DNA from 3 places in the Kitasatospora sp. NPDC127111 genome. Region 3 is predicted to be linked to each of the others. Evidence: predicted binding sites of a transcription regulator. Region 3 holds the regulator's gene; each other region holds the start of a gene.
What was found. The regulator HrcA, encoded in region 3, represses chaperone genes, less so after heat shock. The targets are predictions, from matches to a motif close to TTNGCACTCNGNNNNNCNGAGTGCNAA.

Region 1 (3,272 bases), on a different contig from region 3:
TAATGGTTGCTACACCCCCAGCATCTGCCTGACGCAGAGTTGGCGCGACCGCTCGGCGGCCGCGGCCCGGCCTCGGCACCCAAGCCGACCCGGCCCGGTATCACCCCGGTCGACGCGCGAGAGGACGACTCTCGGCGCCGTCGGGGCCACCCCATGCCCCTTCCGCGCTACCAGGCAGCAGGAAGGACCGACCGTGACGGCCCGCCGAACGGTCGAGAACGACGGCGTCCCCGCGGACGCCACCCCGGACACCGCCGCGCCCGCCCGCATCGGGTACGGCGCGCTGCTGCGCACCCCCGGCGCCTGGACGTTCCTGGCGCCCGCGTTCGCCGCGCGACTGCCCTACGCGATGCTCAGCCTGGGCATCGTGCTGCTGGTCCTCGACACCCACGGCTCCTACGGCACGGCCGGCACCGTCGCGGCCGTCTCGGCCGTCGCCCAGGCCCTGGTCGGCCCGCAGACCGGCCGGCTGGCCGACCGGTACGGCCAGGCCGCGGTCCTGGTGCCCAGCGTGGCCGTGCACGCGGTCTCGGTCGGCGCGCTGATCGCGCTGGCCCTGGGGCACGCCCCGGTCTGGGCCCTGCTGCTGGCCGCCGCGCCGGCCGGCGCCAGCGTGCCGCAGATCGGCGCGATGGTGCGCGCCCGCTGGGTCGCCAAGCTCTCCGCCGAGGGCGCGCCGGCCGCCAAGCTGAACACCGCGTTCGCCTTCGAATCGGTCACCGACGAGTTCACCTTCGTGATCGGTCCGGTGCTGGCCGGCGCCATCGCCACCTCGGTCAACCCCGCCACCGGGCTGATCGCCGAGGCCGCGCTGACCGTCGTCGGCGGCCTGGCCTTCGCCACCCAGCGCCGCACCGCCCCGGCCCGCCACCCGCGGCAGCCGGGCGCCACCCGGGTCTCCGCGCTCTCCTCGCCCGGCGTCCGGCTGCTGGCCGGCGCGTTCCTCGGCGTCGGCAGCGTCTTCGGCGCGATGCAGGTCTCGGTGACCGCCTTCACCGAGTCGGTCGGCCAGCCGGGCGCCAACGGCACGGTGTACGGGATCTTCGCCGGCGGCTCGATGCTGGCCGGCGTGCTGTACGGCATGATCGCCTGGCGCCGCGCCGCCCGGCAGCGGATGCTGGCCAGCTACGCGCTGCTGGTGCTGGGCTGCTCGACGCTCTGGGCGATGCCGAACCTGGTCGCGCTCTCCGTCGCCGGCCTGGTCTGCGGCCTGGCCATCGCGCCGACGCTGATCACCGGGTACACCCTGGTCGAGACGCTGGTCGCGGACGGGGCCAAGACCGAGGCCTTCACCTGGCTGACCGGCGCCATCGGCCTCGGCCTGGCGACCGGGTCCACGGTGGCCGGACGGCTGATCGACGGCCACGGGCCGTCGGCCGGGTTCCTGGTGCCGGTGGCCGGGGCCGGGCTCGGCCTGATCGCGCTGGTCACGCTGCGGCACCTGCTGGTCGCGCCGGGCGCGGCGAGCACGGTGGTCGCGGGCGGCGGCGAGCGGGCCGTGGCGCGGCAGCTGGTGGGTGCGGCGAAGGGCTGAGGACGGGTCGCGGGGGTCGCCGCGGGGCGGTTGCCGGGCCGTTGCCCGGCGGTCGGCGGGCGGCGGTGGGGCGGTTGCCAGGCGGGCGGCGGGCGGCGGTGGGGCGGTCGGCGGGCGGAAGCAGGGCGGTCGGCGGGGGGCCGCGCCCGGCTCATCTCACATTCGAGTCGCTGGACTGATCCAGCGGAATGCCGCATCATTGACCATCGTTAGCACTCATCAGGCGAGAGTGCCAGGAGGAAGACAAGTGCCCACGTACCAGTACCAGTGCACCGAGTGCGGCAACGGCCTGGAGGCGGTGCAGAAGTTCACCGACGAGGCGCTGACCACGTGCCCCGACTGCCAGGGACGGCTCCGCAAGGTCTTCTCGGCCGTGGGTGTGGTCTTCAAGGGTTCCGGCTTCTACCGGACCGACAGCCGCTCGTCCTCCAGCAGCTCGGTGGGCGCGGGTTCGTCCTCGTCGTCCTCGACCTCGTCGGCCTCCTCGTCCTCGTCCTCGGGCGGCTCCGCTCCGGCGGCGAGCCCCGCTCCGGCGGCCGCGGCGAAGCCGGCCGGCTGATCCCAGGCTTCCGAAAGGCCCGTTGGCCCCGCTCCAGGCGGCCGGCGGGCCTTTCGCCGTTCCCGGAGAGGCCTGATCACGCCCCGGTTCCCCCCTGCGGGTGACGGAGGTTTTCCACAAGGCCGGGTTTTCCACAGGCTGGGGGAAAGGGATTCCCCCGCGCTCGCCGACCGCCCAGAGTGTGCGTCACGAGAAGCCGACCCGCCCCGGGCCGGCACCCTGCGACCACCGGTGGTGCCCATGACGAGGACCGCGAGCCCGCCCCGCCCGTTCCCCCTGCCGCTGCCCGCCCCGGCCGTCCCGCCCCGGCGGGAGGTGCCGCCGTTCCCGCCGATCCGGCGCGGGGGCGGGCGCGGTCACCGGCTTCGCCAGGCCCTCCGGCACCGGCCCGGCGTGCCGGCCGCGCTGCTGCTCGCGGTGGCCGCCGCGCTGGCCTTCGGGCCCGCGCGGGCGGGGCTGCCGCCCCCCGGAGCGGCGCCGGTCCACCAAACGGGTTGTCAATCGGAGTCCGCCGAAGATCACCCGTGACCGTTCGACGGCTTCGTCGTTCACGCGGCATGAAAGGCTTCAAGGAATTCCTGCTGCGTGGAAACGTCGTCGATCTCGCCGTCGCCGTGGTCATCGGTGCGGCTTTCACCAACATCGTCAACGCCTTCGTGAAGGGCGTGATCAATCCGCTCGTCGGCGCGTTCGGGCCCAAGGACCTCGACTCCTACACGTCCTGCCTCAAGGGCCCGTGCGAAGTGAGCGCGACCGGGGAGGTCACGTCCGGGATCATGATCCTCTGGGGCTCGGTGCTGAGTGCGATGCTGCAGTTCCTGATCACCGCGGCCGTCGTCTACTTCTGCCTGATCCTGCCGATGACCAGGTTCACCGCCAAGCGGAAGACCCTTGCCGAGGAGCAGGCGGAGGCCGAGGCCAAGGAGGTCGTCCTGCTCACCGAGATCCGCGACGCGCTGGTCACGCGGCAGCGCTGAGCACCCGGGCGGCGGGGCCGAGCGCCCGCCGGGGTCGAGCGCGCGTTCGGGGCCGAGCGCCCGCTGCGTTCAGTCGCCGTGGTGCGGCGGGCGCTGGCTCAGGTACCAGTCCAGCCCCCGTCCGCCACTGCCGCCGCCCGGGCGCTCGCCCCAGCCGGCGTCCGTGTCGTCCCGGGACTGCTGGTCCAGCGGGTCGCGGAAG
Region 2 (3,272 bases), on a different contig from region 3:
CGCCGTCCGGCTCGTACAGGTAGCGGCCGACCGGGCCGGCCGGCGGGTCGGGCAGGTCGCCGCCGGCGAGACTGGCCTGCTGGGGGAGCAGGGTGGCCCGGTGCGGGCGGTCGGCGCGGGTGCCGAACCAGAGCACCGCCTCCTTGACGTCGCCGTGGTCGGAGACCCACTCGGCCTCGGCGTCCGCCGGCACGGCCTCGTGCGGGATGCCCGGGGCGACCTTCAGCGCGCCGACGGGTGTGCGCCGGCCGGCCTCGATCGCCCAGGAGAGCGGCGGGGCGTACGCCTCGGGGTCGAACACCCGGCCGCGCGAGGTCCGCCGGGCCGGGTCGGTGAAGACCGCGTCGAAGCCGGTGACGTCCACCTCGGCCACGTCCGCGCAGCGCACCTCGACCAGCTCGGCCAGGCCCAGCGCGGCGGCGTTGGCGGCGGTGGCCGCGCAGGCGGCCGGGTCCTTGTCGACGGCCAGCACCTCGATGCCGGCCCGGGCCAGCGCCAGCACGTCCCCGCCGATCCCGCAGCAGAGGTCGGCCAGCCGCTTCACGCCCAGTCCGGCGAAGCGCCGGGCCCGCCACTCGGCGACGCTGCGGCGGGTGGACTGCTCGACCCCGTTGGGCGTGAAGTACATGAGGTCGGCGTCCGCGCCGAACTTGGCCCGCGCCCGCTGCCGCAGCCGCGCCTGCCCGAACGCCGCCGACACCAGCTCCGCGGGGTGCTCCCGTCGCAGCCGGGTGGCCAGCGCCAGCTCCTCCTCGGGCGCGAACTCGCGCAGTTCGGCGAGCAGGGACTGCCCCCGGGGGGTCAGCAGGGGCTGCAGGTTCTCGGTGTCCACAGGGCCATTCTCGCCGTTCACGGCCCGGGGTGGCCCGCCGCGGGCCCGGGACGGCGGCGGGCGGTGGGCGGTGGGAAGGCGGCCGCCCCGCTGGCCCGTCGTCGCACACGAGTGCGGCCACTCGCCCGTACCGCGGGACGCGCGGGCGTGCCGTTGGCACTCTGGTTGACTGAGTGCTAACCGCGGCCTATGGTCGTCCTTGGCACTCTCCCCATGGGGAGTGCTAACGCGATGACGCGTGTCTGACCCCCGCGACGGCAGGCCCGCAGGTTCGCCACCTACCCGTTAGAAAACCCCGTAATCTCCGAAGGGGAGCTCGGACGTGACCACCAGCAGCAAGGTTGCCATCAAGCCGCTCGAGGACCGCATCGTGGTCCAGCCGCTCGACGCCGAGACCACCACGGCCTCCGGCCTGGTTATCCCGGACACCGCCAAGGAGAAGCCCCAGGAGGGCGTCGTCCTGGCCGTCGGCCCGGGCCGCTTCGAGGACGGCCAGCGTCTGCCGCTCGACGTCGCCGTCGGTGACATCGTCCTGTACTCGAAGTACGGCGGCACCGAGGTGAAGTACCAGGGCGAGGAGTACCTCGTCCTCTCGGCCCGCGACGTCCTCGCGATCATCGAGAAGTAAGACGTTCCAGCCCGCCCCGGATCCGTGTCCCAAGTGACAGGGGCCCGGGGCGTGGTTGTTGGTTCACGTAGTCGAGCGGCCGTCCCGCCGGCCGCAGCCCCGAGGGAATAGGGAACATGGCGAAGATCCTGCAGTTCGACGAGGACGCCCGCCGCTCGCTGGAGCGCGGTGTCAACAAGCTGGCCGACACCGTCAAGGTGACCATCGGCCCCAAGGGCCGCAACGTCGTCATCGACAAGAAGTTCGGCGCCCCGACCATCACCAACGACGGTGTCACCATCGCCCGTGAGGTCGAGCTGGACGACCCGTACGAGAACCTTGGCGCGCAGCTCGTCAAGGAGGTCGCCACCAAGACCAACGACGTCGCGGGTGACGGCACCACCACCGCCACCGTGCTGGCCCAGGCCCTGGTCAACGAGGGTCTGCGCAACGTCGCCGCCGGTGCCGGCCCGGCCGCCCTGAAGAAGGGCATCGACAAGGCCGTCGCCGCCGTCTCCGAGCACCTGCTGTCCGTCGCCCGCGAGATCGAGGGCAAGGACGACGTCGCCGCCGTCGCGTCCCTCTCCGCGCAGGACACCCAGGTCGGCGAGCTGATCGCCGAGGCGATCGACAAGGTCGGCAAGGACGGTGTCATCACCGTCGAGGAGTCGAACACCTTCGGCGTGGAGCTGGACTTCACCGAGGGCATGCAGTTCGACAAGGGCTACCTGTCGCCGTACTTCGTCACCGACGCGGAGCGGCAGGAGGCGGTCCTGGAGGACCCGTACATCCTGATCAACCAGGGCAAGATCTCCTCCATCCAGGAGCTCCTGCCGCTGCTGGAGAAGATCCTGCAGGGCGGCTCCTCCAAGCCGCTGCTGATCATCGCCGAGGACGTCGACGGCGAGGCGCTGTCCACCCTCGTGGTGAACAAGATCCGCGGCACCTTCAACGCGGTCGCCGTCAAGGCCCCGGGCTTCGGTGACCGCCGCAAGGCGATCCTGGGCGACCTGGCCACCCTGACCGGCGGCACGGTCATCTCCGAGGAGGTCGGCCTCAAGCTCGACCAGGCCGGTCTGGACGTGCTGGGCACCGCCCGCCGCGTGACCATCACCAAGGACGAGACCACCATCGTCGAGGGTGCCGGCGACGCCGAGGCCGTGGCCGGCCGCGTGGCCCAGATCAAGGGCGAGATCGCCAACACCGACTCCGACTGGGACCGCGAGAAGCTGCAGGAGCGCCTGGCCAAGCTGGCCGGCGGCGTCTGCGTCATCAAGGTCGGCGCCGCCACCGAGGTGGAGCTGAAGGAGCGCAAGCACCGCCTGGAGGACGCCATCTCGGCGACCCGCGCCGCGGTCGAGGAGGGCATCGTCGCCGGCGGCGGCGCCTCCCTGGTCCACGCCGCCAAGGTGCTGGACGGCGGCCTGGGCCTGTCGGGCGACGAGGCGACCGGTGTCGCGGTCGTCCGCAAGGCGCTGCACGAGCCGCTGCGCTGGATCGCCCAGAACGCGGGCCTGGAGGGTTACGTCATCACCTCCAAGGTCTCCGAGCTGGAGACCGGCCAGGGCTACAACGCCGCCACCGGCGAGTACGGCGACCTGGTCAAGGCCGGCGTCATCGACCCGGTCAAGGTGACCCGCTCCGCGCTGGAGAACGCCGCCTCGATCGCCTCCCTGCTGCTCACCACCGAGACCCTCGTGGTGGAGAAGAAGGAGGAGGAGGCCGACAACGGTCACGGCCACTCGCACGGCGGGCACGGCCACTCCCACTGACGCCTGGCGTCCGCCGAACCGCTCGGCAGCCGGAGGCCCGGTCCGCGCCCCGATGGGGTGC
Region 3 (3,272 bases):
CCGCTCGACCTCGTCGAACGCCCCGCCCTCGACCGAGGCGAAGCAGACCGAGCCGACGCCGGTGGGCCGGAAGCCGGCCCCCGCCTCCAGGGTCAGCGCGGCGGACGGCACGCCGAACAGCTGGTCGAGATCGGGCTTGACCGGCTTGGTGCGGCCGAAGAGCGTGTCCAGGATTCCCACGGCGGTCCCTTCCGGTCGGGGCGAGGAGGTGGCGGTTCAGCGGCCGAGCCGGGCCGAGATCGCGGCCAGCTGCTCCAGCCGCCGCTCCAGCGACGGGTGGGTGGAGAGCAGCTTGGAGGCGGTCTCCCGGGCGCTCAGCGCCGGGGCGAAGTAGAAGGCGTTGTACGGCTGCGCCTGGCGCAGGTCCTTGGTCGGGATCGCGGCGATCTGGCCGGTCACCTTGGTCAGCGCAGAGGCGAGCGCGCTGGGCCGGCCGGTGAGCTGGGCGGCGGCCCGGTCGGCGGCCAGTTCGCGGTAGCGGGAGAGCAGCCGGGTGAGCAGGAAGCTGATCGCGTACACCACCATCGACACCAGCGGGATGATCAGCGCGATGACGGCCGCGCCGGAGTCGTCGTTGCTCCGCCCGCTGCCCAGGAACCCGCCGTACAGGGCGATCCGCGTCATCGCCCCGGCGAGCACGCCGAGGAACCCGGCGACGGTCATCACCGCGACGTCCCGGTGGGCGACGTGCGAGAGCTCGTGCGCCAGCACGCCCTCCAGCTCCTCCGGCTCCAGTCGCCGGAGCAGGCCGGTGGTCACGCAGACCACGGCGTTCTGCGGGTTGCGGCCGGTGGCGAAGGCGTTCGGCATGTCGTTGTCGGCGACGGCGACCCGGGGCTTGGGCATGTCGGCGAGCGCGCAGAGCCGGTCCACGGTGCCGTGCAGCTGCGGGTACTGCTCGGGGGTGACCCGGTGGGCGCCCATCGCCTTCTCGGTGATCTTGTCGCTGAACCAGAACTGGGCGACGAACAGCCCGCCCGAGATCAGCACGATCAGCGGCCAGGCGCCGCGCAGCAGCGCGATCAGCAGGCCGGTGAATCCGACGTACAGCAGCCCGATCACGAACATCGTCCCGACCATCCGGCCGGTCAGGCCGCGGTCGGGTGCGAAGCGGGTGTGCTGGCCCGAGGTGGACATCGCTGCTCCTCCGTTCGCCGTCCGCTTCCGATGCTGCCACCCGGACGGGCGCGGGGCATCACCCACGCGCCGCGCAGTGCGGGCAGGATCACCCCGGCCGGGCCGTTCCTGCCGTCGGACCCGGGCCTTACACTGGCAGGTACGGTTCTGGCACTCGTGTGTTCAGAGTGCCAAAGCCGGGGCCCGCCCAGTGCGGCCCGCAGCAAGGCGATACGGACACATGTCACATCGGACAACGTGCGAAGACGGAGGTGCGTGCCCCATGGCCGGTGAGGTCCGCCAGCTGGACGACCGCAAACTCGCGGTGCTTCGCGCCATCGTCCAGGACTACGTGGGCACCGAGGAGCCGGTCGGCTCCAAGGCCCTGGTCGAGCGGCACAACCTCGGCGTGTCCCCGGCCACGGTCCGCAACGACATGGCCGCGCTGGAGGAGGACGGCTACATCCACCAGCCGCACACCAGCGCGGGGCGGATCCCCACCGACAAGGGGTACCGCCTGTTCGTCGACCGGTTGGCCGAGGTCAAGCCGATGAGCGCGCCCGAGCGGCGGGCGATCCGGCACTTCCTGGACGGCGCGGTCGACCTGGACGACGTGGTGGCCCGTACGGTGCGGCTGCTCGCGCAGCTGACCCGGCAGGTCGCGGTGGTCCAGTACCCCTCGCTCTCCCGCTCCACCGTGCGCCACATCGAGCTGGTCGCGCTGGCCCCGGCCAAGGTGATGCTGGTCCTGATCACCAACACCGGCCGGGTCGAGCAGCGGCTCGTGGACTGCCCGGGCACGGTCGGCGAGACCGTCCTGGCGGACCTGCGCGCCAAGATCAACACCAGGGCCGCCGGCCGCCGGCTCCCGGAGGTGCCCGGGCTGCTGGAGGAGCTGCCGGCCCAGTTCGAGGCGGCCGACCGGCCGACCGTCACCACCGTCCTGGCGACGCTGTTCGAGGCGCTCGCCGAGCAGAACGAGGAGCGGATCATGCTGGCCGGCACGGCCAACCTGACCCGCTTCGGCCACGACTTCCCGCTCACCATCCAGCCGGTGCTCGAAGCGCTGGAGGAGCAGGTCGTCCTGCTCCGTCTCCTGGGTGAGACCGCGGACGCCGGGATGACGGTCCGGATCGGCCGGGAGAACGCCTACGAGGGGCTGAATTCCACCTCGGTCGTCTCGGTCGGTTACGGTTCGGGCGACGAGAGCGTGGCCAAACTGGGTGTGATCGGTCCGACCCGGATGGACTACCCGGGCACAATGGGGGCGGTGCGAGCGGTGGCACGGTACGTGGGCCAGATCCTGGCCGAGTCGTAGGAACGGCCACCGTCAGGTCCTGACGGTGGTACCAGTCGCAAGCACTTCTACAGGCGGAACAAGCGGAGCATTTGGTGGCCACGGACTACTACGCGGTACTCGGCGTCCGACGGGATGCGGGGCAGGACGAGATCAAGAAGGCGTTCCGGCGCCTGGCGCGCGAACTGCACCCGGACGTCAACCCGGACCCGAAGACGCAGGAGCGGTTCAAGGAGATCAACGCCGCCTACGAGGTGCTCTCCGACCCGCAGAAGCGCCAGGTCTACGACCTCGGCGGCGACCCGCTGTCGCCCAACGGCGGCGGGGGCGCGGGCGGCTTCGGCGCCGGCGCGGCCGGCTTCGGCTTCTCCGACATCATGGACGCCTTCTTCGGCGCCGCCTCCGGCCAGCGCGGCCCGCGCTCGCGGACCCGGCGCGGCCAGGACGCCATGATCCGGCTGGAGATCACCCTGGAGGAGGCCGCCTTCGGCACCACCAAGGAACTCCAGGTCGACACCGCCGTCACCTGCACCACCTGCAGCGGCGAGGGCGCCGCGCCCGGCACCTCCGCGCAGACCTGTGACATGTGCCGCGGCAAGGGCGAGGTCTCCCAGGTCACCCGGTCCTTCCTGGGCCAGGTCATGACCTCCCGCCCCTGCCCGCAGTGCCAGGGCTTCGGCACCGTCGTGCCGACCCCGTGCCCCGAGTGCGCCGGCGACGGCCGGGTCCGCGCCCGCCGCACCCTGACCGTCAAGATCCCGGCCGGTGTCGACAACGGCACCCGGATCCAGCTGGCCGGCGAGGGCGAGGTCGGCCCGGGCGGCGGCCCGGCCGGCGACCTCTACGTGGAGATCGCCGA

Region 1: ACFVHB_RS03050 (FmdB family zinc ribbon protein) is a predicted target of HrcA. The motif match lies at 1,744-1,770, and genes of this name have one in related genera.
Region 2: groES (co-chaperone GroES) is a predicted target of HrcA. The motif match lies at 986-1,012, and genes of this name have one in related genera.

The regions. Positions count from the first base shown of each region.
Region 1 is NZ_JBHXTG010000002.1:270,431-273,702, reverse strand. Features, by position in the region: gene ACFVHB_RS03055 (MFS transporter) at 194-1,534, shown strand; gene ACFVHB_RS03050 (FmdB family zinc ribbon protein) at 1,782-2,093, shown strand; gene mscL (large conductance mechanosensitive channel protein MscL) at 2,651-3,070, shown strand; gene ACFVHB_RS03040 (hypothetical protein) at 3,140-3,272, opposite strand, start outside.
Region 2 is NZ_JBHXTG010000001.1:226,882-230,153, forward strand. Features, by position in the region: gene ACFVHB_RS01170 (methyltransferase domain-containing protein) at 1-853, opposite strand, end outside; gene groES (co-chaperone GroES) at 1,155-1,460, shown strand; gene groL (chaperonin GroEL) at 1,577-3,211, shown strand.
Region 3 is NZ_JBHXTG010000044.1:52,044-55,315, reverse strand. Features, by position in the region: gene ACFVHB_RS24740 (hypothetical protein) at 1-180, opposite strand, end outside; gene htpX (zinc metalloprotease HtpX) at 217-1,137, opposite strand; gene hrcA (heat-inducible transcriptional repressor HrcA) at 1,400-2,434, shown strand; gene dnaJ (molecular chaperone DnaJ) at 2,509-3,272, shown strand, end outside.